Regions from separate parts of the Kitasatospora sp. NPDC088779 genome, predicted to be linked through region 2. Evidence: riboswitches for the same ligand, from Rfam matches in the RefSeq annotation. Region 2 holds a riboswitch; the other holds the start of a gene.
What was found. Region 2 has a riboswitch for guanidine ahead of AB0P03_RS08440 (SMR family transporter). Riboswitches for the same ligand answer to the same signal wherever they lie in the genome.
Positions count from the first base shown of each region.

Region 1: another riboswitch for guanidine. It lies ahead of AB0P03_RS02560 (MBL fold metallo-hydrolase); the one in region 2 lies ahead of AB0P03_RS08440 (SMR family transporter).

Region 1 covers NZ_JBFBHW010000002.1:220,871-236,081, reverse strand. The annotation lists gene AB0P03_RS02580 (amidohydrolase) at 1-518, opposite strand, end outside; gene AB0P03_RS02575 (amino acid adenylation domain-containing protein) at 643-7,965, shown strand; gene AB0P03_RS02570 (MbtH family protein) at 7,958-8,143, shown strand; gene AB0P03_RS02565 (DHA2 family efflux MFS transporter permease subunit) at 8,140-9,540, shown strand; gene AB0P03_RS02560 (MBL fold metallo-hydrolase) at 9,606-10,460, opposite strand; guanidine-III (ykkC-III) riboswitch at 10,473-10,533, opposite strand; gene fes (enterochelin esterase) at 10,611-11,726, opposite strand; gene fhuB (Fe(3+)-hydroxamate ABC transporter permease FhuB) at 11,748-13,913, opposite strand; gene AB0P03_RS02545 (iron-siderophore ABC transporter substrate-binding protein) at 14,019-15,044, shown strand; gene AB0P03_RS02540 (ABC transporter ATP-binding protein) at 15,204-15,211, shown strand, end outside.
Region 2 covers NZ_JBFBHW010000007.1:58,512-73,722, reverse strand. The annotation lists gene AB0P03_RS08465 (phosphatidylglycerol lysyltransferase domain-containing protein) at 1-1,469, opposite strand, end outside; gene AB0P03_RS08460 (alpha/beta hydrolase-fold protein) at 1,466-2,782, opposite strand; gene AB0P03_RS08455 (class F sortase) at 2,779-3,423, opposite strand; gene AB0P03_RS08450 (hypothetical protein) at 3,828-5,114, shown strand; gene AB0P03_RS08445 (MFS transporter) at 5,118-6,575, opposite strand; gene AB0P03_RS08440 (SMR family transporter) at 6,692-7,006, opposite strand; guanidine-III (ykkC-III) riboswitch at 7,050-7,116, opposite strand; tRNA gene AB0P03_RS08435 (tRNA-Cys) at 7,202-7,273, shown strand; gene AB0P03_RS08430 (xanthine dehydrogenase family protein molybdopterin-binding subunit) at 7,370-9,697, opposite strand; partial or broken gene AB0P03_RS08425 ((2Fe-2S)-binding protein) at 10,333-10,779, opposite strand; gene AB0P03_RS08420 (FAD binding domain-containing protein) at 10,857-11,723, opposite strand; gene AB0P03_RS08415 (beta-N-acetylhexosaminidase) at 12,034-13,644, opposite strand; gene AB0P03_RS08410 (DUF3039 domain-containing protein) at 13,774-14,058, opposite strand; gene AB0P03_RS08405 (YqgE/AlgH family protein) at 14,120-14,704, opposite strand; gene murA (UDP-N-acetylglucosamine 1-carboxyvinyltransferase) at 15,004-15,211, shown strand, end outside.

The sequences.
Region 1 (15,211 bases), on a different contig from region 2:
ACGGAGAGGGTGCCGAGCGCGAAGGAGCGGAAGTCGGCGACCTCGACCGGGCAGGGGTGCACCATCATCGCCGCGTCCACGCCGTCGAAGGCGCCCGCCTCCAGCAGGAGTGCCTTTCCGGCTCCGCGTTCTTCGGCCGGCGCGCCGATCACCCGTACGGTGAGCCCGAGTTGGTCGGCGTACGGGGCGAGGCCGAGTGCCGCGCCGAGGCCGGCGGCGGCGATCAGGTTGTGCCCGCAGGCGTGCCCGAGGCCGGGCAGCGCGTCGTACTCGCAGACGAGTGCGACGGTGACCGGCCCGCTGCCGAGGCTCGCGGTGAACGCGGTGTCCAGTCCGTGCGCGGGCGCGGTGACGGCGTAGCCGTGGGCGCGCAGGAGTTCGGCGCACCAGGCGGCCGCGCGGTGCTCCTCGAACGCGGTCTCGGGGTGGGCGTGGATGCGGTGGCTGAGCGCGAGCAGTTCCGCGCGGTGCGCGTGGACGCGTTCGCGGACGGCCTGTTTGGTCGCGGTCAGGGGCATGGGCGGCGCCTCCGTGATGTCAGGGCCCCCGCGCTGGGGGGCCGTTGACCAGATCATATGAAGTTAGATTAGGCTAACCTAACTAGGCGTTTCGTTCGCCGGACCCCGAGGAGCACCCCGAACCATGCCTGCCGTCGAAACCCAGGCCGTCGATGTCCCGCTGCTCGCCGCCCAGGCCGCCATCTGGTACGCGCAGTCACTCGACCCCGACAGCCCGGTCTACAACACCGGCGACGCCGTCGAGATCACCGGCCCGCTCGACGAGGCCCGGTTCGAGGACGCGCTGCGGCAGGCGGTCGACGAGGCCGAGGCACTGAGCGCCGTCGTCGTCACCGGCCCGGACGGCACGCCCCGCCAGCAGCCGCGCCCCGGCCGCCGCTGGCCGCTGCACCACCTCGACCTGCGCGCCGCGCACGACCCGGCCGCCGAGGCCGAGGCCTGGATGCGCGCCGACCTCGCCCGCCCGGCCGACCTCGCCGAGGGCCCGCTGTTCACCCACGCGCTGATCCGCCTCGCCGAAGACCGGTACCAGTGGTACCGGCGGATCCACCATCTCGCCGTCGACGCCTACGCGTTGAACCTCCTCGGCGAGCGCCTCGCCGAGCTGTACACCGCGCACGCCACCGGCACCGAGCCCGCCGCACGCCCGTTCGCCACCCTCGCCGAGGTCGCCGCCGAGGAGGCCGCCTACCGGGACGGCGAGGAGTACCCGGCCGACCGCGCCTACTGGGCCGACCGCCTGGCCGGAGCCGACACCCCGGCGACCCTGCCGGGCAGCCCGGCGCCCGCACTGTCCGCAACCCCGGCCCAGGCCCCCCTGCGCCTCACCGCCGAGCTGCCCGCCGGCACCCGCGACCGGCTGGAGCGCGCCGCCGCCACCGCCCGCGCCACCTGGGCCGAACTGCTCCTCGCCGCCACCGCCGGCTACCTGCACCGCCTGGCCGGCACCGAGGACGTCGTGCTCGGCCTGCCGCTCGCCAACCGCCGCGGACCGGCCGCCCTGCGCACCCCCGTCGCCGCCGCCAACGTCCTCCCGCTGCGCCTGGCCGTCCGTCCCGCCGACAGCGCCGAGGCGCTGCTGCGCCGGGTGGTCCGCGAACTGCGCGCCGTCCGCCGCCACCAGCGCTACCCCCTGGAGGACCTGCGCCGCGACCTCGGGCTGACCGGCGAGCGGCGCGCCCTGTTCGGCCCGATGGTCAACATCAAGGCCTTCGAGGGCGATCTCGACCTGGCCGGCCTGCCCGGCGTCGTCCGCAACCTCGCCGCCGGGCCCGTCGACGACCTCGCCGTCGGCGTCTCGCCCGCCCCCGGCGGCGCGCTGCGCCTCGTCCTGGACGCCGACCCCGCCCGCCACGACACCGCCTCACTCGCCGCCCACCGCGACGGGCTGCTGCGCTACCTCGACGCCCTCGCCGACCTGCTGCTCACCGCCCCGCAGACGCCCATCGCCCGGATCGACCTGCTCGACCCGGACGGCCTGCGCCGCGCCACCGCCGGCCGCACGGAGCCGCCGCTCGGCCGGACGCTGCCCGAGCTGTTCGCCGCACAGGCCGCCCGCACCCCGGCCGCCGTCGCCGTCCGCAGCGGCAAAGTCGCCCTCACCTTCGCCGAGTTGGACGCCGCCGCCAACCGCCTCGGCCACCGCCTGAACGCCCTCGGCGTGCGCGCCGGTGCGCCGGTCGCGCTCGCCCTGCCGCGCGGCGTGGACACCCTGGTCGCGATGCTCGGCGTGCTCAAGGCCGGCGGCGCCTGCGTCTCCCTCGACCTCGCGCACCCCCGGCAGCGCCTGGCCGCCGTCCTGGACGACGCCCGCCCGGTCTGCGCGGTCGGCACCGCCGAGGCCCTCGCCCAACTGGACCTGCCGGCCGGCCTGCCCGCCGTGCTGCCCGGGGACGCGGACGCCGAGCCCGCCACCGCACCCCCGGCCCCCCGGCCCCACCACGCCGCCTACGTGCTGCACACCTCCGGTTCCACCGGCCGCCCCAAGGGCGTCGTCGTCACCCACGCCTCGCTGGCCAACCTGTACGCGGGCCACGGCGAGGACCACATCGCCCCGGCCGTGCGCCGCACCGGCCGCGAGCGCCTGCGTGTCGCGCACAGCGCCTCGTTCGCCTTCGACGCCTCCTGGGACCCGGTGCTGTGGATGGTCCACGGCCACGAGCTGCACCTGCTCGACGACGCCACCTACCGCGACCCGGCCGCCCTGGCCGGCCACCTGCACCGGGAACGCGTCGACTACCTCGACGTCACCCCCTCCTACCTCGAAGTCCTGCTCTCCGAAGGCATCCTGGACGAGGAGTGGCACCGCCCGGCGGTCATCGCGGTCGGCGGCGAGGCCACCCCGCCCGCCCTCTGGCAGCGCCTCACCGCCGCACCCGGCCTGCACCCGATCGACCTCTACGGCCCGACCGAGACCACGGTCGACGCCTACGCCTGGACGCCCGGCCCGGACGGCGCCCCGGTCGGCCGGGTGGTGCGCGGCTCCCGCGCCTACGTCCTCGACGGCTCGCTGCGCCCCGCGCCCGACGGCGTCGCCGGCGAACTGTACGTCGCCGGGGCGTGCCTGGCCCGCGGCTACCTCGGCCGCCCCGACCTCACCGCCGAACGCTTCCTCGCCGACCCGTTCGGCCCGCCCGGCGACCGGATGTACCGCACCGGCGACCTCGCCCGCCGCCGACCGGACGGCACCCTGGAATTCCTCGGCCGCGCCGACGACCAGGTGAAGATCCGCGGCTTCCGGATCGAGCCCGGCGAGATCGCCGCCGTCCTCGCCCAACTGCCGGGCGTCGCGCAGGCCGTGGTGATCGCCCGCTCCGGTCCGCAGGGCAAGCGGCTGCTCGGCTACGTCGTGCCCGAGGTGCTCTCCGAGGCGGCTCCCGAGGCAGCCTCCGAGGCGGTTTCCGAGGCGGTCTCCGAGTCCGAGGCCATGCCGGAGGACACCGCCGAACCCGCCCCCGCCCCCGCCCCCCGCGTCGCCCTCGACCCGGCCGCGCTGCGGGCCGCCCTCGCCGCCCGGCTGCCCGGACACATGGTCCCGGCCGCCGTCCTGGTCCTCGACGAACTGCCGCGCACCGCCCACGACAAGCTCGACCACCGCGCCCTGCCCGAGCCCGCCGCGGCCGAGCCCGGCACGGCCCCGGCCACGCCGCAGGAGGAACTGGTCTGCGGGCTGTTCGCCGACGTCCTCGACCTGCCGCAGGCACCCGGGCGGGACACCTCCTTCTTCGACCTCGGCGGCCACTCGCTGCTGGCCGGCCGCCTCGCGGCCCGGCTGCGCGAGACCTTCGCCGCCGCCGTCGGGTTCGCCGACGTCTTCCGCCACCCGACCCCGGCCGCGCTCGCCGCCCTGCTCGACGCGCACCCCGGCGGCGAGCCCGAGGCCCGCCCCGCGCTGGTGCCCGTGCCGCGCACCGACCGGATGCCGCTGTCGCCCGCCCAGCGCGGCCTGTGGTTCCTGCACCGGCTCCAGGGCCCCAGCCCCACCTACAACATCCCGCTCGCCCTCACCCTCACCGGCCCGCTCGACCGGACCGCCCTCACCCTCGCCCTCGGCGACCTCGCCGCCCGGCACGAGGTGCTGCGCACGGTCTACGGCGAGGAGCCGGACGGCACGCCGTACCAGCGGGTGCTGCCCGCCGAGCCCGTCGAACTGCACGACGGCACCGAGCTCGCCGAAGCCGTGCGGCACGCCTTCGACCTCACCGGCCGGCCGCCGCTGCGCACCACCCTGTTCACCCACGGCCCGGCCGAACACACCCTGCTCCTGCTGCTCCACCACATCGCGAGCGACGGCGCCTCCACCACCCCGCTGGTCCGCGACCTGTCCGCCGCCTACACCGCCCGGTTGGCCGGCCGCGCACCGGAACTCCCGTTGCCCGCCGTGCAGTTCGCCGACCACGCGGCCTGGCAGCGGCAGCTGCTCGGCACCGCCGAGGCGCCCAGCCCGCTCGCCGCGCGGCAGTCGGAGTACTGGCGCACCGCCCTGGCCGGCCTGCCCGACCAGCTGGAACTGCCCACCGACCGACCGCGCCCCGTCGTCGCCGGCCACCACGGCGCCACCGTGCCCTTCACCCTCGACGCCGAGGCCCACGCCGCCCTCGCCGCGCTCGCCCGGGCGGCCGGCGGCACCGTCTTCATGGCCGTCCAGGCCGGACTCGCCGCCCTGCTCACCCGGCACGGCTGCGGCACCGACATTCCCGTCGGCACCCCGGTCGCCGGCCGCGACGACCCCGAAACCGCCGACCTGGTCGGCTACTTCGTCAACTCCGTGGTCCTGCGCACCGACACCTCGGGCGACCCGACCTTCCGCGAGCTGCTCGGCAAGGTCAGAGGCACCGTCCTCGCCGCCCACGAGCACGCCGACCTGCCCTTCGACCGCCTGGTCGAGGAGCTCAACCCGCCGCGCTCCCTCGCCCGCCACCCGCTGTTCCAGGTGATGCTTGCCTGGCAGAGCCGCCCCGACGAGCTCCACCCGCTGGGCGGCGGCCTCACCGCCCGGATCGCCGCCGTCCCCAGCGGCACCGCCAAGTTCGACCTCACCCTCAACGCGGGCGAGCTCCCCGACGGCGGCATCGGCGGCTTCCTGGAGTACCGCACCGACCTCTTCGACGCCGCCACCGTCGAAGGGCTCGCCACCCGCCTCGCCCGGCTGCTCGCCGCCGCCGCCACCGCCCCCGACACCGCGATCGGCCGGCTCCCGCTGATCGGCGAGGAGGAGCGGCTGCGCGCCCTCGTCGAGTGGAACGGCACCCCGTACACGTCGGCGCTGCACACCTCGGCGCTGCACACCTCGGCTCCGCACACGTCGGCCCCGGACGCCACCCTGGCCGGGCTGTTCGAGGCCGCCGCAGCCGCCAACCCGCGGGCCGTCGCCGTCAGTTGCGGTGACGAGCAGCTCGACTACACCGAACTCGCCACCCGCGCCGACCGCTTGGCCCGGCTGCTGGCCGCCAACGGCATCGGCCCCGGCACCATCGTCGCCCTCGCCCTGCCGCGCTCGCTCGAACTCGTCGTCGCCCTCCTCGCGGTGGCCAAGTCCGGCGCCGCCTACCTGCCGCTCGACCCCGACTACCCGGCCGACCGCCTCGCCTACATGCTGGCCGACGCCGCCCCCGCCGCCCTGCTCACCGACCGCGCCACCGCGCCCCGGCTGCCCGCCCACCAGGTGCCCCAACTGCTCGTCGACGGACCGGAGTCGGCCACCCACCCGGCCGCCCCGCTGGCCCAGCACGAGCGCACCCGCCCGCTGCGCGCCGAGGACACCGCCTACGTCATCTACACCTCCGGCTCCACCGGCCGCCCCAAGGGCGTCCCCGTCACCCACCACAACGTGGTCCGGCTGTTCAGCTCCACCGACCGCTGGTTCGGCTTCGGCGCCGACGACGTCTGGACCCTCTTCCACTCCTACGCCTTCGACTTCTCCGTCTGGGAGCTGTGGGGGGCCCTGCTGCACGGAGGCCGCCTGGTCGTCGTCCCGCACCTGGTCAGTCGCGACCCGGCGGCCTTCCTCGACCTGCTCGCCCGCGAACGCGTCACCGTGCTCAACCAGACCCCGTCCGCCTTCTACCAGCTCAGCGCCGCCGACCGGGACCGCCCCGGATCCGAACTCGCCCTGCGCTACGTGGTGTTCGGCGGCGAGGCGCTCGAACTGGCCCGGCTCGACGACTGGTACGCCCGCCACCCGGAGGACGCGCCCACCCTGGTCAACATGTACGGCATCACCGAGACCACCGTGCACGTCTCCTACATCGCCCTCGACCGGGCCACCGCCGCCGCCGGAAGCAGCAGCACCATCGGCGTCAACATCCCCGACCTGCGGGTCTACGTCCTGGACCAGCACCTCCAGCCCGTCCCGCCCGGCGTCACCGGCGAGATGTACGTCGCCGGGGCCGGCCTGGCCCGCGGCTACCTCGGCCGCCCCGACCTCACCGCCGGACGCTTCGTCGCCGACCCGTACGCCGAACTGTTCGGCGAACGCGGCACCCGGATGTACCGCTCCGGCGACCTCGCCCGCCGCCGCGCCGACGGCGTCCTGGAGTACTTCGGCCGCGCCGACCAGCAGGTGAAGCTGCGCGGCTTCCGGATCGAACTCGGCGAGATCGAGGCCGTGCTGGCCGCCCACCCGGGCGTCGCCGACGCCGCCGTGGTCGTCCGCGAGGACGCCCCGGGCGACAAGCGACTGGTCGGCTACGCGGTCACCACGGCGAGCCCCGAGGACCCGAGCGCCGTCGCCGCCCCCACCCCCGAGGACCTGCGCGCCCACGCCGCCGCCGGACTGCCCGCCCACATGGTGCCCTCCGCCGTCGTCCTGCTCGACCGGCTGCCGCTCACCGCCAACGGCAAGCTCGACCGCCGCGCCCTGCCGGCCCCCGACGCGCCCGCCACCGGCGCCGGACGCCCGCCGCGCACCCCGCGCGAACAGCAGCTGTGCGAACTCTTCGCCGAGGTGCTGGGCGTCGCGGCGGTCGGCGTCGACGACGACTTCTTCGCCCTTGGCGGCCACTCGCTGCTGGTCGTCCGCCTCGCCGGGCGGATCCGCGAACTGCTCGGCCTGGACGTCGGCATCGGCACCCTGTTCCAGTCGCCCACCGTCGCCGCCCTCGACACGGCCCTGGCGGCCGGCTCGCAGAGCGCCGACGCGCTGGACGTCCTGCTCCCGCTGCGGCCCGCCGCGCCCGGACGCCGTACCCCGCTGTTCGCCGTCCACCCCGCCGGCGGCCTCAGCTGGTGCTACACCGGCCTGATCCGCCACCTGCCCGCCGACCTGCCGATCTACGGCCTCCAGGCCCAGGGCGTCGGCGCGGCCACGGCGGCCCGGCCCCTGCCGCAGACCCTGGACGAGCTGGCCGCGCACTACGTCGACCGGCTGCGCGAGGTCCAGCCCGAGGGCCCGTACCGGCTGCTCGGCTGGTCCACCGGCGGGATCATCGCGCACGCCGTCGCCGTCCGGCTCCAGGACCTCGGCCACGCCGTCGAGTTGCTCGCGATCCTGGACGCCTACCCCGCCGAGGGCTTCCGCGACCTGCCCGTCCCCGACCAGGCCGAGGCGCTGGAGGCGCTGCTCACCATGGGCGGCTACGGCCCCGAGGACCTCGCCGGGCGGCCGCTCGAACTCGCCGCCGTCACCGAGCTGCTGCGCCGCGAGGGCAGCCCGCTCGCCGGACTCGACGACGCCACCGTGGCCGCCCTCAACCGGATCTACCTCAACACCAACCACCTCGTCCGGGGCCACGACCACCGCCCCTTCGACGGCGACGTGCTGTTCTTCCGCGCCACCGTCGACACCATCGACGAGACCCTGGTGCCCGAACTCTGGACCCCGTACGTGTCCGGCCGCATCGACAACACCGACGTCGCCTGCTCGCACAAGGACATGACCCTGCCCGCCCCGATCGCGCACATCGCCCGCGTGATCACCGACCACCTGGAGAAGTCCTCCGATGAGTGACGCCCCCGCCAACCCCTTCGACGGCGACGGCGAGTTCCTCGCCCTCGTCAACGACCAGGGCCAGCACTCGCTCTGGCCGGCCTTCGCCGCCGTCCCGGCCGGCTGGAACGTCTCCCACGGCCCGTGCGAGCGCGCCGACGCCGTGCAGTGGATCACCGCCCACTGGACCGACCTGTGACCCCTCCGGCCGTCGAGGCCGCCCCGGCGCGCCCCCTGCTCGCGGGGCGCGCCGCGGTGGTCGTGGTCTACACCGCCGCGATGTGCATGAACGGCCTGGACTCGACCATCGTCAACCCCGCGCTGTTCACCATCGCCGAGGACTTCGGGCGGCCCGTCTCGGCCGCCAACGCCGTCGAGACGGCCTTCCTGGTCGGCCTCGCCGTCGGCCTGCCGGTGGCGGGCTGGCTCGGCGACCGGTTCGGCGTGAAACGGGTCTTCCTCGGCTCCCTGGCCGCGTTCACCCTCGCCTCCGCCCTGTGCGCCGCCGCCCCCGGCCTCGGCTCGCTCGCCGCCGCGCGGGCCGTCCAGGGCGTGGCCGGCGGGCTGCTCACCCCGGTCGGGATGACCCTGCTGTTCCGGGCCTTCGCCCCGCACGAGCGGGCCGGCCTGGGCCGGATCCTGATCGTCCCGACCGCCCTGATGCCCGCCCTCGGCCCGCCGCTCGGCGGCCTCCTGACCGAACACCTCTCCTGGCACTGGCTGTTCCTGGTCAACGTGCCGGTCGGGGTCGCGGCCGTCGTGACCGGGCTCATCGGCCTGCGCGCGGCGGACGAGCCCCCGGCCGGCCGCTTCGACACCACCGGCTTCCTGCTCGCCACCCCCGGCCTCGGACTGCTCACCTACGCGCTCGGCTTCGGCCCGGCGCACGGCTGGTCCTCGCCGGGAGTGGCGCTCAGCGGCGTGGCCGGTCTCCTCCTGCTCGTCATCGCCGTGCGCCACCAACTCCGCTCCGCCGAACCACTGGTGGATCTTCGGCAGCTCGCCGACCGCACCTTCGGCACCGCCACCTGGCTGGCCCTGCTCACCTCGGCCGGCCTGATGGGCGCCCTGTTCGTCCTCCCGCTGCTCTACCAGGCCGCCCTCGGGGCCTCGGCCCTCGACGCCGGGCTGAGCGTCTTCCCCGAGGCGATCGGCCTGATGGCCGCCTCCCAGGTGGTCGACCGCCTGCTGCCCCGGTTCGGTCCCCGCCGCCTCGCGCTGCCCGCGCTGCTGCTCGCCGCCCTCGTCCTGGCCGCCCTCGGCTTCGCCGAGAACCCCTGGGCCGTACGGGCGTTGATGTTCGCGGTCGGGCTCGTCCTGGGCACCGCCGTGCTCACCGTCCAGATCGCCGGCTTCGCCGACGTCCCCGGGCCCGCGATGGGCCGCGCCATGGGCCTGTTCACCATCGTCCGCACCCTCGGCGGCGCCCTCGGCATCGCCGCCACCGCCGCCCTCATCGGCGCCCTGGACACCGACGGCGGCTCACTCGGCCCCTACCGCCTCGCCCTTCTGCTCACCGCCGCCCTGGTCGCCGCCGGCACCCTCCTCACCACCCGCCTCCCCCGGGAGGCGCCGGCACCACCCCTCGCCGACTGAACAGCCACGCCGCACCCCGCGATCGCGGGGTGCGGCGTCAGTTCGTTGGACGCGGCCTTCCGGGCTCAGGCGCTCGGCCAGAGGATCAGGTCGGGCAGGGCGTGCCGGCGCGGTCGGTCGCCGAGGTCGGCGAGTGCGGTGCGGATGGCCCGGAGGTGTCCGACGGTCAGCTGCAGGGGCGGCTCGTCGGGTTGGTGGGTCGTGCGGATGGGGTAGTCGACGCCGGGGGTGCGGGTCATCTCGATGTGGCAGCCGAGCAGGTGCGTCACCGGGCGGCGTTCGGCGAAGTCGATCAGCCGGTCGACGGTGCGGGTGAAGGCAGGCCAGTCGTCGATGTAGAGGCGGCCCGGGTAGACGGTGTCGCCGGTGAGCAGCAGGCCCGTCCACGGGTCGTAGTAGGTGACGGCCGCCGGGTGGTGGCCCGGGGTGGCCAGGCATTCGAGCACCCGGCCGCCGCCCAGGTCCACCCGCGCGACGGCGTCCGGGTCCTGGTCGAAGCCGAAGTACGGCCAGGCCGTGGCCGGGTCGGCGCCGACCAGGGTCGTCGCGGGCCGGTCGGCGAACTGCCCGTCGCCCGCGACGTGGTCGCCGTGCGGGTGGGTGTGCAGGACGAGCAGTCCGTAGCCGTCGCGGGGGTGGTCGGCGAGCCACTGGTCGATGAGTCCGTCGACCACGGTGCGCAGGGGGAAGTACGCGGCGGAGGCGGTGGCCCCGGTGTCGATCAGGACCGCCCGCTCGCCCCCGAACAGCAGGAACAGGAACGGCGCCTCGTAGTCGACCGCCTTGTTCTGCCGCAGGATGACGGTGTGCTCGTCGTACGCGTGGACCTGGATGTCCGGGTCCGTGTTGTGCTTCGCGGACGGGGACCCGTGGATCCACCGCACGTCGAGCGGACGGGCGATCGGGGCACCGGCGGCCATGACGTCTCCCTCGGTGCGTCGTCTTGGCGGGCCGGGTACGGCGCACATCTCGTCCGGGGCGGTCACCGGCGCGCCGCCACCGGGACGCTAGCACGCCCGGGTGGCGGGACGCCTCGGCCGCCGTCGGTCCGGATGGTCCACCGGGAGTTCTCAGGCACGCCCCAGCAGGTGCGCCAGCCCGTCCGCCAGCCCGCCGCGCCAACAGGCGTAGTCGTGGCCGCCGTTGAACTCGCGGTACGCGAGGTCGTAGCCGCGGGCGGTGAGGACGTCGCGCAGGTGACGGTTCTGCGGGAGCAGCATCCACTCCTGGAGGCCGACCTCGACGTAGAACCGGGCCTCCCGCCTTTGCTCGCGGGCGAATTGGCGGGTCAGCCACTCACTGCCCTCGTCGAACTCGGTCTCGTCCGGCCACCAGAAGGAACCGGACTGACAGAGCGCGCCGCCGAAGCGGTCGGGGCGCCGGAACGCGGCGAAGGCGGCGGTGAGGCCGCCCGCGCTCTGGCCGGCGATCACGGTGGCGGCCGGGTCGGTGGTGGTGCCGAACTCCGCCGCCGCCCAGGGGAGGAGGCGGTCGGCGAGGAGGTCGACGAAGGCCGGGTTGCAGCTGAGGTCGTCGGGTCGGCAGGGGCCCATGGTGTGGACGAGCAGGGCGACGGTGGGCGGGATGGCGCCGTCCGCCGCCAGGTTGTCGAGGGTGTCGCCGACCGACAGCACCTCGCCCCACATCTCGCCGTCCAGCAGCACGGCCACCGCGAACGGCCCGCCACCGGCGGAAGGCCCGCCCCCGGCGGGGAGGTGGACGTCCACCCGCCGCCCGGCCACCTCGTGGGCCACCGTCCGCCCGCGCGGCACGCCGTCGCGCCGCCGGACGTACGGCTGGGCGGGGGCGTCGGGCAGGCTGAGCACGGACGACGGGTGGCGCCCGTCGCGGGCGGGCAGCCGGGGGGCGGCGTCGTGCGGGTCGGGGCGGGCGTGGTCGAGGACGCGCAGCCAGTCCGCCCGGGCGGTGCCGGGGGCGTCCCCCCGGAACGGGTACAGCTGGTAGGACGCCCGGTGGTCGGCGCGCAGCCGGTAGGTGATCGACCAGCGGCCGTCGTCGCGGCGGGTCATCAGGTGCGGGGCGAGGTCGCCGGCGTGCCGGTCCTTGTCGGTGACGGTGTGCAGGAGGGCGAGCACGCCGTCGCACGACGCGTCCTCGTGCACGAAGGTGACCAGGCGGTAGGCGGGGTCGGCCGGATCGGGCTCGACGAGGGGAAGGGTTTCCATCTGCGGTACTCCTCGGGAAGGTTAAGCGGGGGTGCCCTTGCGGCCGAGCAGCACCCAGAGCAGGAAGGGGCCACCGAGGACGGTGGTGACGATGCCGACCGGGATCTCCACCCCGTCGATCAGCACCCGCCCCACGGTGTCGGCGAGCACGACGAGGACGGCGCCGGTCAGTGCCGAGCCGAGGACCGGCACGCGCGCCGGCCCGGCCAGCCGCCCGGCGATCACGGGCGCGGCCAGCGCGACGAAGCCGACCGGCCCGCACACGCCGACGGCCAGCCCGGCCAGCGCGACGGCCAGCAGCAGGCAGCCGAGCCGGACCCGGCCCGGGTCGACGCCCAGCGAGGCGGCCACGCTGTCGTCGAAGCGCAGCACCGCAAGCCGCCGGGCCACCGCCAGCGCGAGCGGCACGAGTACGGCCAGCCCGATCAGGACCGGGGTGGCGACGGCGTAGTCCCGCCCGTTGAGACTGCCGGAGGTCCAGACGTACAGCGAGCCGGCCGAGTTGAGCGAGCGGCGGGCGAGCGCGACCTGGATGACGGCCGAGGCGAGCGCGGACATCGCGAGGCCGACGACCAGCACCCGGTAGCCCTGCGCGCCGAGCCCGCCGGAGACCAGGGTGACGACCAGGACGGCGGCCAGCGCGCCGAGCGGGCCGGCCCACCAGGCGCCGAAGGTGCCGGAGACGGTGGCGGAGATCAGGACGGCGGCGGTGGCACCGTCGTTGACGCCGAGCAGTTCGGGGGTGGCGAGGCGGTTGCGGGCGAGGGTCTGGGTGAGGCAGCCGGCCAGGCCGAGGGCGGCGCCGGCGGCGAGCCCGGCGACGATCCGGCCGAGCCGGAACTTCTGCACCAGCAGCACGTCCAGCCGGTCGCCGTAGCCGAACACGGCCTGGAGGGTGCGGCCGAGGCCGAGTTCGCTCTGCCCGGCGTGGGCGGACACGACGACGACGGCGAGCAGCGCCGCGGCCAGGGCGAGCGAGGCGAGCAGCGCCCGGCGGGGGAGCAGCAGCGACCAGGCGCCGCGCCGCAGCACCAGGTCGGGTTTCGGCGCGGGCGGCTCGGACCGCCGGACGGGGGCGGGCTCGGCCGGGTCGGCCATGCCGAGCGCGGCGGTCCGGCGGGAGCGGACGATCGCGATCAGCGTGGGGGCGCCGACCAGGGAGACGATCACCGACACCGGCGCCTCGAACGGGCGGGCCACCAGCCGGGCCAGCACATCGGCCCCGGTGAGCACGGCGGCACCGAACAGGCCGGCGAGCACGGTGAGTTGCCCGACCCTGGGGCCGGCGACGGCCCGCGCCAGGAACCCGGCGAGCAGACCGAGGAAGGAGATCGGGCCGGCCAGCGCGACGGCCGAGGCGGTCAGCAGGGTGACGGCGAAGGCGACCGCGGCCCGGGTGGCGCCGGGCCGGTGGCCGAGACCGCGGGCGAGGTCGTCGCCGAGCGCGAGCGCGGTGAGCGGCCGGGTGGCGAGCAGGGCGAGCAGGAAGCCCACGCCGAGCACCGGGGCGAGCTGGCGCAGCGTCGTCCAGCCCTCCACCCCGGCCAGCGAGCCCAGCACCCACACCCGGTACCGGTCGTACGCCTCGGGCGAGTTGACGATCAGCACGCCGGTGAGCCCGCCGAAGGTGGCGCCGACCGCCGAGCCGCCGAGCACCAGTCGCATCGGGGACCCGCCCCGGGCACCCGCGATGAGCAGCACCAGCGTGCTGGCGAGCACGGCGCCGCCGAAGGCGAAGGCCAGGTACCCGTACGAGGTCTGGATGCCGAGCACGGCGATGCCGAGCACGACCCCCAGCGAGGCGCCGGCGTTGACGCCGAGCAGTCCGGTCTCGGCGAGCGGGTTGCGGGTGACGGACTGCAACTGCGCCCCGGCGACCCCGAGCGCGGCGCCGACCAGCAGGGCGGTGGCCGTGCGGGGCAGGCGCAGGTCGCCGACGACGAGGGCGAGCCGGCCGTCCGCGCGGGCCCCGTGGCGGTCCAGCAGGTAGTCCAGCACCCGCCCGGGGCCGACCTCCCCGGCGCCGACGGACAGCGAGAGCGCGGCGAGGGCGAGCAGGACCGCGACCGCGCCGAGGGCGATCGGCCAGGCGGCGCGGCGGCCGTCCCCGCGCGGTGGCGTCGGCGGCGGCGGGGCGTCCGGCTCGGTGCGGGACTCCCCGGGGGCGCCCACTTGCGACAATGTCATAAGGTAAGGCTAACCTAATGAGCGCATCGTCCTGTGGGCACCGTCACCGTGCCGGGTCGCCCGGACGCCGCCCAACCCCCGTACCACCGCTGCCCGGAGGCACCCATGCCGTTCGCCCAGAGCCCGCTCCACCCCGTCCGCCGCCGCGCGGCCCGGGCGCTGGCCGTCACCGGGGCGGCCGCCCTCCTGCTCGCCGGGTGCGGCTCCTCCGGGTCCTCCTCCGGATCCTCGGGCTCCGCGGGCGGCTCCTCCGCCGCCGGCAGCCCGGCGGCGGACGCGGCCGGCGGCAAGCGCACCGTCAAGGACGCGACCGGCAAGGCCGTCGAGATCCCCGCCGCGCCCCAGCGGATCGTCACCCTCACCCAGGAGGACCTCGACGCGGTGCTCGCCCTCGGCGTCAAGCCCGTCGGCATCACCAACGGCCAGGGGCTCAACGAGCCGCCCGCCTACCTCAAGGACAAGGTCCAGGGCGTCCCGGTGGTCGGCAACCTGCTGCAGCCCGTGATGGACAAGGTCATCGCCGCCAAGCCCGACCTCATCCTGGCCGGCGACATGCAGGACGAGCAGATGCTCAAGCAGCTGCGCGAGATCACCCCCGCCACCCTCGTCACCATGGCGCCCACCGACGACTGGAAGCTCGCCTTCCGCGGCATCGGAAACGCCGTCAACAAGCTCGACCAGACCAACAAGGTGATCGCCGACTACGAGGCCAAGGCGGCCAAGGCCGGTGGCGACCTCGGCAAGAACAAGGGCGCGGCCGTCTCCATCGTCCGCTGGAACCCGACCGGGCCGAGCTGGATGGAGAAGAAGCAGTTCGCCAGCGGCGTCGCCCTCGACATGGGCCTCACCCGCCCGGCCGCGCAGGACAAGGACGGCAACGCGCACAGCCCGGCGCTCAGCCTGGAGAAGCTCGCCGAGATCGACGGCGACTGGCTGTTCCTGTCCACCCTCACCGACGACGGCAAGACCGCGCTCAAGGACGTCCAGTCCAAGCCCGCCTACCAGGAGCTGGGCGCGGTGAAGAACAAGCACGCCGTCACCGTGGACGGTTCGGTCTGGTCCACCCGCGGCGGGCCGCTCGCGGCCGACGTGGTCATCGGCGACATCGGCAAGGCGCTCGCCGCCTCCTGACCGGTCCGCGTTCGGGCCCGTGCCCGCGTTCGGGCCCTGTTCGGGCTCGTACCCGCGCTCGGGCCCTGTTCGGGCCCGTGCCCGCGTTCGGGCCCGTACCCGGTCGGCCGGCACCTTGCCCGGTCGGCCCGCAGCCCCCTCCAACCGAAGGAACCCTCGATGGAGTT
Region 2 (15,211 bases):
GTCAGCGCGACCACCCAGAAGGCCAGCCCGCAGTACGTCTCCAGGAACAGCGCCACCGGGCCGACCGCGATCGGGTAGTCCGGCAGCAGGTCGTTGTAGGCGGGCGGCAGGAACTGCGCGGGCAGCCCGTGCAGCAGCCGGCGGATGTTCGCCCCCGGCTCGAACTGGTCGGCCGCGAGGCGCCCGAGCCCCACGTACGCGACCGAGGCCGCCAGGGCGGCGCCGCCGAGCAGCGCGCCCAGCCGCAGCACCGCCCGGCCGGCCAGCCGCAGCCGGAAGCGCTGCCGGGTGGCCAGCAGCAGGCCGAGGGTGAGCAGCGGCAGCAGCAGCGCCTCGACGAAGTACTGGACCACGTCGCCGCTGACCGGGCCGGAGTCGAGGTACAGCCAGCCCAGCAACGCCGCCCAGAGCAGCTCGGTGGCGACGGTGATCCGCCAGGCGAGCCGCAGCCCCCGGCGCAGCCCCTCGGCCAGGACCAGCAGCAGCGCCGGGAACAGCGCGGCCATCAGCCGGCCCGGGGTGTCGAAGATCCGCTCGACGGCGTGCGCGCGGGCGCAGTCGTGCGCCGACAGCGCGCAGAAGTCGGCCACCTCCTCCGGGCTGAGCCGGTGCGAGAAGTACAGCTCGGAGAAGGTGTTGAACGGCCCGCTGGCGTTGTCGTACAGCGAGGCGATCAGCGGGCCGAGGGCGGCGGCGACCAGGCAGAGCGCCACCAGCACCCGGGTCTCGGAGTGCGAGGAGCGGTGGGTGCGCAGGTGCAGCCCGCCCCGGGCGAGCAGCGCGCCGGCGCCCAGCCCGACGAGCGCGGCGGCGCACCGCTGGACGCTCTGCAGGTGGCCCACGTACAGCGTCATGACCAGCGGGGCGAGCAGCACCAGCAGGTGCAGCCGGCGGCGCCAGAGCACGGTGAGCCGGTAGCCGAGCACCCCGGCCAGCGCGAACAGGCCGACGCCGGGGCCGACCGAGGTCTGGTCGGCCACCGAGACGGTCCACTGCTCGCCGACCCGGGAGCCGACCGCGATCAGCCCGGTGCCGAGCAGGGTGCCCGCCAGCTGCCCGCCGACCAGCACCGCGAGCGTGCGCAGCCACCCGAGCCGGTGCTCGGCGGCCGGGCCGACCAGGACCAGCAGCAGGCTGGTGAACACGTACGAGCCCAGGCCGGAGCACCAGAACAGCGAGGTGAACGGCGTCCACCAGTGGCCCTCGGCGAGCGTGGGCACGCCGGCCCCGACCCGGTCGAGCAGTCGCTCGGACGGCCCGTGGGCCAGGCTGCCGGTGGCCGCGCCGAGCGCCCAGAGCCCGGCCAGCAGCACCAGGGTGAGCGGCGCCGAGCGCAGCCACACGCCGAACGTCCGGGTCGCCCGCCAGGCCCGCTGCGGGCGCGGCTCCGGCGTCCCGGCGACCGGCGCGCGGTCCGACGGCCACTCCTGCTCCTTGGCCGGCGCGGGGGCCGCGGGGAGCCGGATCACCGGATCAGCCCGGTCTGCTGGGAGAGCCAGGCCAGGTTCTGTTCGAAGGCCTGGCGGAACACCACCCAGCTGTGCCAGCCGGGGATGGTCTGGTAGCCGACCTTCATTCCGGCCGCCTGTGCCGCCGCATAGGCCTTCTCCTGCATGGGTCGGAAGTCCGGGTCGTTGGCGCCGACCACGAACATGCCTGCGGTGTCGGGGAACTTCTGCCGGGCCATGACGTGCACCGGGTCGACGGCGTCGAACGCGGCCTCGTCGCCGCCGAAGGCCTTGTCGACGGTCTCGCCGCGGTCGCCCAGGGTCGGCTCGTCCTGGCCGGAGATGTCCAGGAAGGTGCCGTAGACCCCGGGCGCGTTGACGGCCAGCTGGAGCGAGCAGGTGCCGCCGAGCGAGAGCCCGCCGATGGCGAAGGCGCCCCGGCCGGTGGCGGTCTGCAGGTTGTGGTGGATCCAGTCCGGGACGTCGGTGGCCAGGTAGGTGTGCGCCTTGGCGATCCGGGAGTCCATGCAGAGCGTGTTGGTGAACGGGCTGCCGGTGGGGTCGGCGACCACCACGATCGGGGCGAGGCCCTGGTGGTCGGCGGCGAAGGCGTCCAGGGTCTCCTGGATGGCCCCGGAGGTGATCCAGTCCACCGGGGCGCCGGGCTGGCCGGGCAGCAGCACCACGACGGGCAGCAGCGGCCGGGGATTGGCCTGGTAGGCGGGCGGCAGGTAGACGTACCCGTCGCGGGCCGTGAAGCCGGACTTGGTGCCGGGGATGGTCACGGTGGAGAGGGTGCCCTTCGCGGGCAGGCCGGGCGGCGCGTGCCAGAGCTCCTCGACGGGCTTGCCGGGCGTGGCGGCGACGGTGCTGGCCACCTTGCCCGTGGTGAGCGCCTGGACCCCGGGCACCAGCATGGCCCGGGCGGTCGGGTACTGGTCGAAGCCCCGGTTGACCTGCGAGGCGGCCATCAGCAGCACCAGGACGGCGGCGCCGGTCGCCAGCAGCCGGCGGCGGACGGCGAGCAGCGGCGCGCGGAAGCAGACCAGGGATATCGCGAACAGCGCGACGGCTATCCAGCGCAGGACGAAGTCCGGTGTGCCCTCCGGGAAGGGGTGCCACCAGCCGTCGACGCCGAGCTTCACCAGGGCGGTGAGCGTTCCGGCCAGCATCAGGGCGCCGAAGAGGCGCGGGGCCCGCCAGCGTTCGTGGCGGGAGAACGCGAGCAGGACCAGCGACCCCCAGCCCGCGGCGAGCACGGCGTACGGGATCGGGCCGTGGGTGAGCGGCCAGTCGATCGGGTTCCAACGGGTGGCGAGGGTCAGCGTGGTCATGCGGCTTTGCCCGGCCGGGTGGTGTCGGCCAGGAAGCCGTAGGCGACGACGTTGCCCTCGTAGCCGTGCTCGGCGCTGTACGCGCCGCCGCAGGTGATGACCCGCAGCTGAGCGTCGGCGGCCTGGCGGTAGACCCGGTCGTCCGGGAAGTCCTTTCGGTCGTGCACTTCGATGGCGTACAGCTGGTAGACGGCGACGGCGCCGTCCGCGCGGGCGATCTCGATCCGGTCTCCGCGCCGGAGCGCCCCCAGGTTGTAGAAGACGGCCGGGCCGGCCTTGTTGTCGACGTGCCCGGCCAGGATGGCGGTGCCGCGCTGCCCGGGGCTGGCTCCGCCGCGGTACCAGCCCGCCAGGTTGCGGTCCGCCTCGGGCGGGGCCTGGAGGTGGCCGTCGGGGTCGAGCCCGAGCGCGGTGACCGGGGCGTCCAGCCGGACGGCCGGGATGCGGATGCGGATGGGGTCGGAGGGGCCCAGCGGCGGGACGACGGAGACCGGGGCGAAGCCGGACAGCGTCTGCGTGCTGCCGGGGGCGGGCGGCAGCGCGCCCTGCCCGCCGTCGTGCAGCAGCCAGGCGCCGAGCACCAGCGCGGCACCGGCCGCCAGGGTGCCCGGCCACGGGCTCCTGCTCTGCTGGACGCCCACGGGCGCTCCCCTCTACCGACGGATTCCCGATCCTGGGAGTTTCCTGGGAAACAATTCAATCGGATCGGACCTTAAAGCACGTCCACACGATGGGCGTAATGACACCCCCCGATCGGCAGGGCAACCGCCCGAATCCGTGCGCCCAGTGGGCATCCGGTGACGGAACGCGACGGCCGTTTCCCAGGGGAAGGCGCCACCGGAACGCCTCGGTACGAGCTTCGACGGCGCGGGGGGTCGGTCCGGTTGCGTCAATCGGGCGATCGATGACGACCGCCAGTGGCGCCTGGCCGACCGATCGAGCCCAGCTGCCATGCTGACCCGGTCACGGGTTCTATCACCCCACTTGTCCGACCGGATTTCCGCACGCCTGTACGCCTGCCGAACGCCTCATGAACGGAGTGACCATGGCCGCTCTCTCCCGCCGCACCCTGCTGGCCGCCGGTGCGGCCTCCGCCGCCACCCTGGCGACCGGCTGCGGAAGCAACAGCGCCGACAAGCCGATGATCGGTTCGGCCGTTCCCCCCACCGGCGCGGCCGTCGACCAGAGTTCGGACCCCACCGACGCCACCGAGCAGCAGGCCGTCCTGATCGGCGACGGCTCCACCTCCGACACCGGGGCCCAGCCCCACCAGCCCACCCCCGAGCGGCTCAAGGCCGGCGAACGGCCGCCGCAGTTCGTGGTCTTCTCCTGGGACGGCGCCGGCGAACTCGACAACGGACTGTTCGCCCGCTTCCGCCGGCTGGCGCAGGAGCACAACGCCTCGATGACCTTCTTCCTCAGCGGCCTCTACCTGCTGCCCGAGTCCAAGAAGGACCTCTACCGCCCCCCGCAGCACAAGGTCGGCGCCTCCGAGATCGGCTACCTCACCGACCAGCACATCCACGACACCCTGGAGAACGTGCACGCGGCCTGGCTGGAGGGCCACGAGATCGGCACCCACTTCAACGGCCACTTCTGCGGCGCCACCGGCGTCGGCAAGTGGTCCCCGGAGGAGTGGGACAGCGAGATCCAGCAGGCCATGGACTTCGTGACGAACTGGCGCACCAACACCGGCTTCACCGACCTGCCGGCCCTGCCCTTCGACTACCGCAGGGAGCTGATCGGCAGCCGCACCCCCTGCCTGGAGGGCCAGCGCAACCTGCTGCCCACCGCGGTCAAGCGCGGCTGGCGCTACGACAGCAGCGGCAACGGCACCCAGGTGTGGCCGCAGAAGATCCAGGGCGGTGCGCTCTGGGACCTCCCGCTGCAGTCCATCCCCTTCCCCGGGCACACCTTCCAGGTGCTGTCGATGGACTACAACATCATGTACAACCAGTGCGGCCCCAACACCAAGGCCGACCCGGCGCTCTACCCGGGCTTCCAGGCCCAGGCCCGCGACTCCTACCTGCTGGGATTCGACCGCACCTACAACGGCAACCGGGCGCCGTACGTCATCGGCAACCACTTCGAGGAGTGGAACGGCGGCATCTACATGAACGCCGTCGAGGACGTGCTCCGGACGATCGCGGACAAGCCGGAGGTCCGGCTGGTCTCGTTCCGCCAACTGGTGGACTGGCTGGACGCCCAGGACCCGGCGGTGCTGCGCAAGCTCCAGGGCCTCGCCCCGGGTCAGGCGCCGACCGGCGGCTGGGAGGCCTTCCTCGGCACCCCCGGGGCACCGCCGGTGCCCTCCGCCGCCGCTGCCGGCTGACCCTCAGGACCTGGCCCGGACCCGGCCGGCGAGCAGCGCCCCCAGCAGCGCCACGCCGGCCATGGCCAGCAGGATCACCGCGAAGGCCCCGGGCGAGCCGGCGGCCCCGGGCGAGGCTGTGGCCCCGGCGCCCTCGTGGGCGGCGGCGAGCGAGCCGCCGCCCAGCACCGCGAACATCACCCCCGCCAGGCCCGTCAGCAGGACGTTGCCCAGCGCGTCGCTCATCTGCAGGGCCGCCGAGTTCACCCCGGCGTCCTCCGGCGCGGAGAGCTTCATCATCAGCACGCTGACGCTCGCGACCGTCAGTCCCATCCCGATGCCGCCGACGCCCCAGGCCACCGCCGCCACCCAGGCCGGCACCGCCGGGACCAGCACCAGCGCGGCGCCCGCGATCGCCACCGCGGTCAGCACGAACCCGCCCCGGATCATCGCCTCGCGGTAGCGCTCGGCTCCCGGCCGCCCCTGCAGCCAGGAGCCCAGCGCCCAGGTGAGCCCGCCGCTGGTCAGGGTGAGCCCCGACATCGTCGGCGAGAGGCCGCGCTCGGTGGTCATCATCAGCGGGACGAAGGCCTCGGCCCCGAGGAACGCCCCGGCCGCCAGTCCGCGCAGCAGGATCACCGCCGGCAGCCCCCGCCCTGCCCGCAGGGTCCGCTCGGGCAACAGCCCCAGGACGGCCGGCACCAGCAGCGCCGCCCCGACGATCCCGGGGAGCAGCCCGATCAGGTCGTGCCGCCCGCCCGCGTACTGCAGCAGGCCGGCACCGAGCGCCGCCATCGCGGCCAGCAGGGTGCGCCGGCGGTCGAAGTCCGAGCCCCTGGCCACCGGGTGCTCCCGCTCGGAGCGGGTCAGCGCGGGGCCCATCACGGCCAGCGGCAGCAGGATCAGCACCGGCACGGCCAGGAACACCCAGCGCCAGCCGAGGTGCTGGGTGATCGCGCCGGAGACCAGCGGCCCGATGATCGAGGGCAGCACCCAGGCCGAGGAGAAGGCCGCGAACACCGCCGGCCGCAGCCGCTCCGGGTAGGCCCGGCCGACCACCACGTACAGCGCGACGATCACCAGCCCGCCGCCCAGGCCCTGGATCGCCCGCCCGGCCACGAACACCCACATGCCCGGCGCCGTCCCGGCCACCACCAGGCCCACACCGAACACCGCGATGCCGGTGAACAGCGGCTGCATCGGCCCGCGCCGGTCGCACCACTGCCCGGAGACCACCAGCGCGAACAGCGTGGTGGTGAAGTAGCCGGAGAAGGCGAAGGCGTACAGCCCGATGCCGTTCAGCTGGCGGGCCGCCGTCGGCATCGCGGTGTTGACGGCGGTCGCCTCGAAGGCGATCACCAGGACCACCGACACGATCCCCAGCGTCAGAGCGCGGTAGCGGCCGCTGAGGACCCCGCCACCTGGGTCGAGTTCGGAGGGTATCGAGGCGGAGTCGACCGAGGTGGGGGAGGCAGTGGTCATACGTAACATCGTAAGGGCCGTCTGCCTTCATGACCCCTGACCCGAGTCGGTGACCAGCTAGGTCGCTGGGCCTAGGACCGGGGTCGGGGGAAGGGCGGGCGAAGCTCAGGCGGCGGTCAGTGGAGCACCTTCAGGCCGACCACGCCGGAGACGATGAGCAGCAGGCAGCCGATCCGGGCCGCCGTCACCGCGTCCCCCAGGACGGCCATGCCGTAGAGCGCGGTGCCGACCGCACCGATGCCGACCCAGACCGCGTAGCCGGTGCCGATCGGAATGGTGCGCATCGCGTACGCCAGCCCGCCCATGCTCAGCAGCAGGGCCACACCGAAGACGAGGCTGGGGGTGAGCCGGGAAAAGCCCTTGGACGACTCCAGGGCCACCGCCCACACGGTCTCCAGGACACCCGAGATGATCAGAACGAGCCATGCCATGACGGCCTACCTCCGCAGTCCACAGCGGCCGGATTGCCGCTGAACTGCGCCGTCTTGTCGTCACCGGGTACGACGCGCTCGTCCGGGGCGGCCGGGCAACCGACCACCTGGTTCCGACCGTAGCACAAGCCGCCATACAGAATTTACATTCCGCCGTTGACGGCCCCCCGCGCATTCCGCCACTATGAATTCACTGGCCGTGTGCCCGAGTGGCTTAGGGAACCGTCTGCAAAGCGGTGTACACGGGTTCGATTCCCGTCATGGCCTCGCCGGAAATGGAATTGCCGGTCGACATTCCGTCGACCGGCAATTCCTGTTTCCGGTATTTCCGGGGCGGTCGGCCGAAGCCGCCGCCCCCGCCCGTCAGACCGCGACCGCGTCCTCCGGCCGGATCGGCAGCCGGCCGACCGGCAGGCCGGTGGCCGCCCGGACGGCGGCGGCCACGGCCGCCGGGGCGACCACCGCGGGGGCGGCGCTGACCGCCTTGGCCCCGAAGGTGGCGACCACGTCCCGCTCCTCCAGCAGGGCGGCGATGCGCACCTGCGGGGTGTCCAGCGCGGTGGGCAGCCGGTAGCCGGTGAGCGAGGGGTTCAGCAGCACGCCGCCCTCGGTGCGCAGGTCCTCCAGCAGCGCCAGGCCGACGCCCTGGGCCACGCCCGCCTCGATCCGGTCCTCGATCTGCCGCGGGTTCAGCGCCCGGCCGACGTCCTGGGCGACCGTCATCTCGACCACCCGGACGGCGCCCAGCTCGATGTCCACGTCCACCACCGCGCGCATCGCGCAGAACGCGATCGACACGAAGGCGTCGCCCTGCCCGGACTCGTCCAGCGGCTCGGTGGGGTGCGGGCGGCACTGGGCCGTCGCCCAGAGCTCCTTGCCCTCCAGCGCCTCGGCGACCGGCATGCCGAGCACCCCGTCGTACGAGGTGATCTTGCCGTCGGCGATCTGCAGCAGTTCCACCGACATCCCGAAGTTGGCGGCGATCGGCTGGAGCAGCTGGTGGCGGACCATCAGCGCGGCGCGCTCGACGGCGCCGCCGGAGACCCAGGTGTGCCGGCCACGGGCGGAGGGACCGGCGATGGACTGGTCGCTGTCGGCCGGCGCGATGTACACCTCGCTGACGCCCAGCACGGTCTGCACGATCTGCCGGGCCAGCGTGGCGAAGCCCTGTCCGGAGTCGACGGCCGCGCAGATCACCGTGGCGTGGTCGCCGCTGACCCGCACGGTGGCGGTGGAGACCTCGTCCTCGCCCTCGGCGCCGAGCATGTGCACCATGCCGACGGCGTAGCCGATCCCGCGCCGCACCGCCGCCGGGTCGCCGGCCCCACCGGGCCCGCCCGGCAGCAGCCACTCGGCGTCCGGGTCGTCCACCGGCAGGGCCGGCAGCGGCTCGGCCGCGACGGCCTCCAGCAGCGCGCCGACCGGCGCCGGGCAGGTGACGGCCTGTCCGGTGGGCATCGGGTCGCCGGTGGCCATCGCGTTGCGGCGGCGGATCTCCACCGGGTCCACGCCGATCCGGGCGGCCAGCTGGTCCAGCTGCGACTCGTAGGCGAAGCAGGCCTGCAACGCGCCCTCGCCGCGCATCCGCCCGGCCGGCGGGTTGTTGGTGCGCACCGCCCAGGCGTCCACGAAGACGTTCGGGCAGACGTACGGGCCGACCGAGAACGCGGTGGCGGCGGCCAGCGCCTCGGCGGAGACGTCCGCGTACGCGCCGCCGTCCAGCAGGATCTGCGCCTCGACCTTCACCAGGGTGCCCTCGGCGTCGGCGTGGTGGCGGTAGCGCAGCAGCGCGGGGTGGCGCGAGGGGTGGGTGTGGAAGGACTCCTCGCGGGTGAGGGTCATCTTCACCGGGCGGCCGGTGCGCAGCGCCAGCAGCGCCAGGGTGACCTGGAAGGAGAGGTCCTCGCGGTCGGTGGTGGCCCCGGGCACGCCGGTGACCACCAGCCGGACCCGGTCGGGCTCCAGGCCGAGGCAGGCGGCGGTGCGGTCGCGGTCGCCGTGCGGGTCGGTGGAGGACAGGTGCAGTTCGACGCCGCCGTCCGGGCGCGGCACGGCCAGCCCGGCCTCGGCCCCGAGCGGGGCCGGGTCCTGACGGCCGACCTGGTAGAGGCCCTCGATGATGATCTCGCCGGCCGCGTCCGGGTCCCCGGTGCGCAGCGGCAGGTGGCGGAACAGGTTGCCGTCCGGGTGCAGCGACGGGGCGGTGAAGGCCTGCTCGGGGTCGGTGACGGCCTCCAGCGGCTCGTAGTCGACCGCGATCAGACCGACCGCCAGCCGGGCGGTGTCCGGGTGGTCGGCGGCCACCGCGGCGATCGGCTCGCCGTGGTGGCGCACCACGCCCGCGGCCAGCACCGGCCGGTCGGCGACGATCGGCCCGGCCGGGGCGCCGTCCGGGGTTCCGTCCGGGCCGGGCGGCAGGTCGGCGGCGGTGACCACGGCGTGCACGCCGGGCAGCGCGAGCGCGGCCGCGGTGTCGATGCCCCTGATCCGGGCGTGCGGGTGCGGCGAGCGCAGCACCGCGCCCCAGAGCAGCCCCTCGGCCCACAGGTCGGCCGCGTACGGGTAGATGCCGAGCGCCTTGGGCAGCGCGTCGCTGCGCAGCGGTGAGCTGCCCAGGCCGAACGGCTCCGGTGCGCCGCCCTCGCCGCCGTCCTGCTGGAGTGCTGCGCCGATGTCGGTAGGCGACGTCATGATGCGTGGTCGTCCTCGGGGAGCCGGATGCCGTGGGCGGGGGTGGCGCCGTACGGGACGCCGGCCGGGGCGGTGCCGCCGGCCGGAGCGCCGTGCGGGGGCGTGGCGACGTACGGCGTGCCGTGCGGGGGCGTGCCGTCGAAGGCGGCCCCGGGCAGCGGCGTGCCGTGCGCGGGGGTGGGTTCGTAGACCGGGGCGTCGTACCCGGCGTCGTAGCCGTTCTGCTGCGGGTAGCCGCCGGGCACGTAGGTCCCGTGGGCGGGGGTGCCCTGGTACGGCTGCTCGGGGTAGCCCTGGGGCGGGTAGTACACCTGGTCGTCGGTGGTCTGGGCGGGGATGCCCTGGACCGGCGTCAGGACGGCGGTGTCGTACACGCCGGTGTCGTAGCCGCCCTGGCCGTCGCCGTACGGCTGGTCGGTGCCGGCCGGGGGCTGCTCGGCGGGCGGCTGCGGGACGTGCTCGATCCAGGCGTCGGAGTCGGCGTAGACCGGCGGTTCGGCGGCCGGCTCCGGTCCGGCGGCCGCTTCCCCGGCGGGCTGTTCGGCGGGCTGTCCCGCGACCGGGGCGGCGGCCTGGGCGGCGGCCGGAGAGGCCGCCTCCTCCGTCTCCTCGGCGTCCTCGGCGCGCGCGTCGGCGATGCTCTGGACGGCGGCCAGCACGCCGCGGTAGCCGGTGCAGCGGCAGAGGTTGCCGCAGAGCGCCTGGCGGGCCTCGACCTCGGTCGGGCGGTGGTTGCGCTGGAGCAGGTCGTGCACCGCCATCGCCATGCCGGGGGTGCAGTAGCCGCACTGCACCGCGCCGGACTCGGCCAGCGCCTGCTGGACGTCGCTCGCGCCGCCGGCGGCCGACAGGCCCTCGACGGTGTTGATCTCGCTGTCGGCGGCCAGCGCGGCGGGCACCAGGCAGCCGGCCACCAGCTGGCCGTCCACCTGCACCGAGCAGGCCCCGCACTCGCCCTGCTCGCAGCCGTCCTTGGCACCGGCCAGGCCGAGCCGCTCGCGCAGCACGTAGAGCAGGCTCTCGCCGATCCAGGCGTCGGTGACGGGCCGTTCGAAACCGTTGACCCGCAAGGTGTACGAGGCGCACGGGCGCAGCTCGCGGCTGACCTGCGGGGTGAGGCCGAGCGGGTCGGCGTCGAGGGTCTCGATGGGGTCTGTGGTCACTTCAGCGCCCTTCCCAGTGCCCGTCGGGCCAGCACCGATACGGTACGCCGCAGCCGAACGGCGGCCGCGCTCGGCCCCTCGGTCACGGCCTCCCAGGCGCCTTCGGCGCCGTAGCTGTCGGGGACGCAGGCGGTGGCCACGTACTCGCCGAAGGCGGCGGTCGCGGCCGGGTCGATCTCCCGGCTGCCGTCCCAGTCGATGCAGCCGGCGACCCAGGCCTCGGCCTCCAGCGGGCGCAGCGGCACCGGTGCGACGGCGCCGACCGCGCAGCGCACGGCGCGCCGGGCGGGGTCGAGGACCAGCGCGACGGAGGCGGTGGCGCGGGCCGGGCCGCTGCGGCCGGTGGCCTTGAGGAAGACCTGCGGGGCGTGCAGCAGCGGGACGCGCACCCAGGTGAGGAGTTCGCCGGGGCGCACCGGGTCGAGGCCGGTGAGCAGGTGACTGACCGGCACCTCGCGGCTGGCGCCGGCCCGGGCGAGGGTGACGCTGGCCTCCAGGGCGGTGAGCACCGGGAGGGTGTCGCCGGCCGGGGCGGCGGTGACGATGTTGCCGCCGAGGGTGCCGACGTTGCGGACCTGCGGCGGGCCGGCGGTGCGGGCGGCGTCCGCGAGCGCGGGGATGAGCGCGGCGAAGTCGGGGCGGTCCATCCGGGCGTGGGTGAGTCCGGCGCCGAGGACGGCGGTGCCGCCGTCCTCGTAGCGCCAGCCGCGCAGTTCGGTGATCCGGCCGAGGCCGACCAGGGCGGCGGGGCGTAGCCGTCCGGCGTTGACGGCTTCCATCAGGTCGGTGGCTCCGGCCACCGGTACCGCGGCCGGGGTGGCGGCCAGCGCGTCGACGGCCTCGTCGAGGGAGGCCGGCAGCATGATCGTCCGGTTCACCTGGGTCCCACCGTGCTCCACTTGCTCATCGATCGGCTGCCGCCCGCGGCCTTCGGCCGTGGTGTCCGCGTCAGCAGCCCGGCCTGGCCCGTAGGGTACGGGCGATCGGGCCGGGTTGGGCAACTCTGGCACACAATGCTCGATGATCATTTCGGGGCAGGTGAACGGGACTGCCCGATTGGGACGGATACCGGGCGGTATCTGCCCCGGCCCGAACCGGACCAGGGCAGATGTTCATCTGTTCTTGACGTCAGATGACCACTCAGAAGTTCCCGCCGGGACGAGTCCGTCGCGCTCAGCGCACCGGCGGCGGGCCCTCGATCGGCCGGCCGGCCACCCCGGGCCAGCGCTGCCAGGGGTGCGGGCCGTCCGCCGGGCGGTACTCCACGCCGAGCGCGTCCAGCACCTTCAGGTGCGCCTCCAGCCGGTGCTGGAAGCCGGCGTAGTCGCGCTCGGCCGGATCGGTGGGCAGGTCGGACCAGGCGACCTCGGAGAAGGCCACCAACCGGGGGAAGGCCCGGTAGTCGATGTCCCGGGCGCTGTCCATGAACTCGCTCCACAGGTTGGCCTGGGTGCCGATCACGTGCCGGGCGGCGGTCTCGTCCAGCTGCCCGGGCACCGGCTCGAAGCGGTACACGTCCTCCAGCGTGCGCACGAAGCCGACCGGGATCGGCTCGTCCGGGCCGTCGGCCTGCCGGTGGTCGAAGTAGACGTGCTGCTCGGGGCACATCACCACGTCGTGCCCGGCCTTGGCCGCGGCGATCCCGCCACCGAACCCGCGCCAGGAGGAGACGGCGGCGCCCGGGGCGAGCCCGCCCTCCAGGATCTCGTCCCAGCCGATCAGCCGGCGGCCGCGCTCGGCCAGCCAGCGGTCGAAGTGCCGGATCACGAAGCTCTGCAGCTCGTCCTCGTTGGCCAGGCCGAGCTCGCGGATCCGCGCCTGGGCGGCCGCGCTGTCCTTCCACTGCTCCTTGGGGCACTCGTCGCCGCCGAGGTGGATGAACTCGGACGGGAAGAGTTCCAGGACCTCCTCCAGCACGCCCTCGAAGAAGCGCAGGGTGTCCTCGGAGGCGTTGAGCACGTTGTGGCTGACGCCCCAGTCCGTCCAGACGCCGAGCGCCGCGGTGTCCACCACGTCGGTGTTGCCCAGCTCGGGGTAGGCCGCGACGGCGGCCTGGGTGTGCCCGGGCAGGTCGACCTCCGGGACGACGGTGACCCCGCGCGCGGCCGCGTAGGCGACGATCTCGCGCAGGTCGTCCTGGGTGTAGTAGCCGCCGTGCGGGCGGTCGTCGCGGCGCTGGCCGACCCGGTAGCCGACCATCGAGCGGTCCCGCCAGGCGCCGCGCTCGGTCAGGCCGGGGTAGCGCTTGATCTCCACCCGCCAGCCCTGGTCGTCGGTCAGGTGCAGGTGCAGCACGTTGAGCTTGTGCGCGGCCAGCAGGTCGACGAAGCGCAGCACGTCCGACTTGGGCAGGAAGTGCCGGGCGACGTCGAGCAGCGCACCGCGCCAGCCGAACCGCGGGGCGTCCTCGATGTCCGCACCGGGCAGCACCCAGCCGGTGCCGCGCAGCGGGGAACGGCGGAAGGCGTCCGGGCCGAGCAGCTGCCGCAGGGTCTGCGCCCCCCACAGCGCACCGGCCGGCCCGCCCGCGGCTATCAGGGCGTGGCCGGGGCGCACCGTGATCCGGTACGCCTCGGCGGCCAGCGCGTCGTCCTGGACCAGTTCGATGCCCGCGCCCGGCCGGCCCGGGCCGAGCGGCAGCCCGGTGGCCGCGGACAGCGCGGTGCGCAGCCACCGCTCGGCGTCGGCCAGCCCGGGCGGCGCGGTCAGCGTGGTGGCGTCGTCGAGGGGGAAGTCCTCGTCCGGGCGGCGGACGGCACTCGAAGGCACGGGAATGAGGTCCATTCCGACATCCTGCCCCCGCCCCGGACGACTGGCATAGACCACTTCGGAAACGCGGCACTATGCAAAACGGCGCTGTGCACAACCACACCGTGCACAACGGCGCCGGGCACCGGCCCGCGGCGGTCGGTGCTACTTGCCGCCGTTGTTGTCGTCGCCGCCCTGCGGCTTGCCGATGCCGTCGTAGATCTCCTTGCACATCGGGCAGACCGGGTACTTCTTCGGGTCGCGCCCGGGCACCCAGACCTTGCCGCAGAGCGCCACCACGGGCGAGCCGGAGAGCGCGCTCTCCATGATCTTGTCCTTCTGGACGTAGTGCGCGAAGCGCTCGTGGTCGCCGTCCCCGTGGGACACCTGGGGGACTGGCTCGACCAGGGTGCCGGTGCCGAGGCCGCGCTCGGGCTCAAGAGTGCTCATAGGTGCCAAGTCTATGGGCGCCCCGCGAAACCCGGCCAGTATCGCGACGGCGGCCCGTACGTCAGTTCAGCGTCGGGTCGTCCGGATAGGTCGCGAGCAGCGCCAGCGGGCCGCGCTGGCGGCGCAGCACCGAGCGCCACAGCCGCTCCGGTTCCGGGCTGGAGATGTCCCCCGGCTCGCAGTCCACCAGGTACCAGGCGCCGCTCCCCAGCTCCGTCTCCAGCTGGCCCGGCGACCAGCCGGCGTACCCGGCGAAGATCCGCAGCGCGCCCAGCTCGCCGGCCAGCACCTCGGGCGGCGCCTCCAGGTCCACCAGGCCGATCGCGCCGTGCACCCGCCGCCAGCCGAGCGGCTCGCCGGTGCCCGGCTCCCCCGGCGCCACGGCGAGGCCGAGCGCCGAGTCCAGCGCCACCGGTCCGCCCTGGAACACCACGGCGGGCTGCCCGACCAGCCGCCCCCAGCCGTCCAGCACGCTGCCCACCTCGACCGGCGTCGGCCGGTTGAGGACCACGCCGAGCGCCCCCTCGACGTCGTGGTCGAGGAGCAGCACCACCGCCCGGGCGAAGTTCGGGTCGGTGAGCAGGGGCGTCGCGACGAGCAGACGGCCGGTGTGGGACCGTCCTGCGTGCGAGTGGGCCGCCGTCATGCCCACATGATCCCGCAGAACGGCCGGGGTCGGACACCTCAACGATCGAAACCCCGCCACGCCGGACAAACACCCGAACGGCCCCTCCGGCGGGCGGGAGCGAGCCCGGAGAGAGGACCATCACGGGAGAGGCTCACGGGAACCATCGGCACGCCCACTACCATCTACGGATGGTGGACGCCCTTCTACGGTGCCGACTCGGTTTTGCCGGGGGCCCGAGCGCGCCCGTACCAACCGGTCCACCACCGGCTCTCTACCGGAGCCTTCCCACTCCTCTGGCACCCCGGATTGCGAGAACGATGACCGACGACGTCCTGCTGGTCCACGGCGGAAACCCGCTCGAAGGCGAGATCCGCGTCCGCGGTGCGAAGAACCTGGTGCCCAAGGCCATGGTCGCCGCCCTCCTCGGCCAGGGCCCCAGCAGACTGCGCAACGTCCCGGACATCCGCGACGTCAAGGTGGTCCGCGGACTGCTCCAGCTGCACGGGGTCACCGTGCGGACCGGCG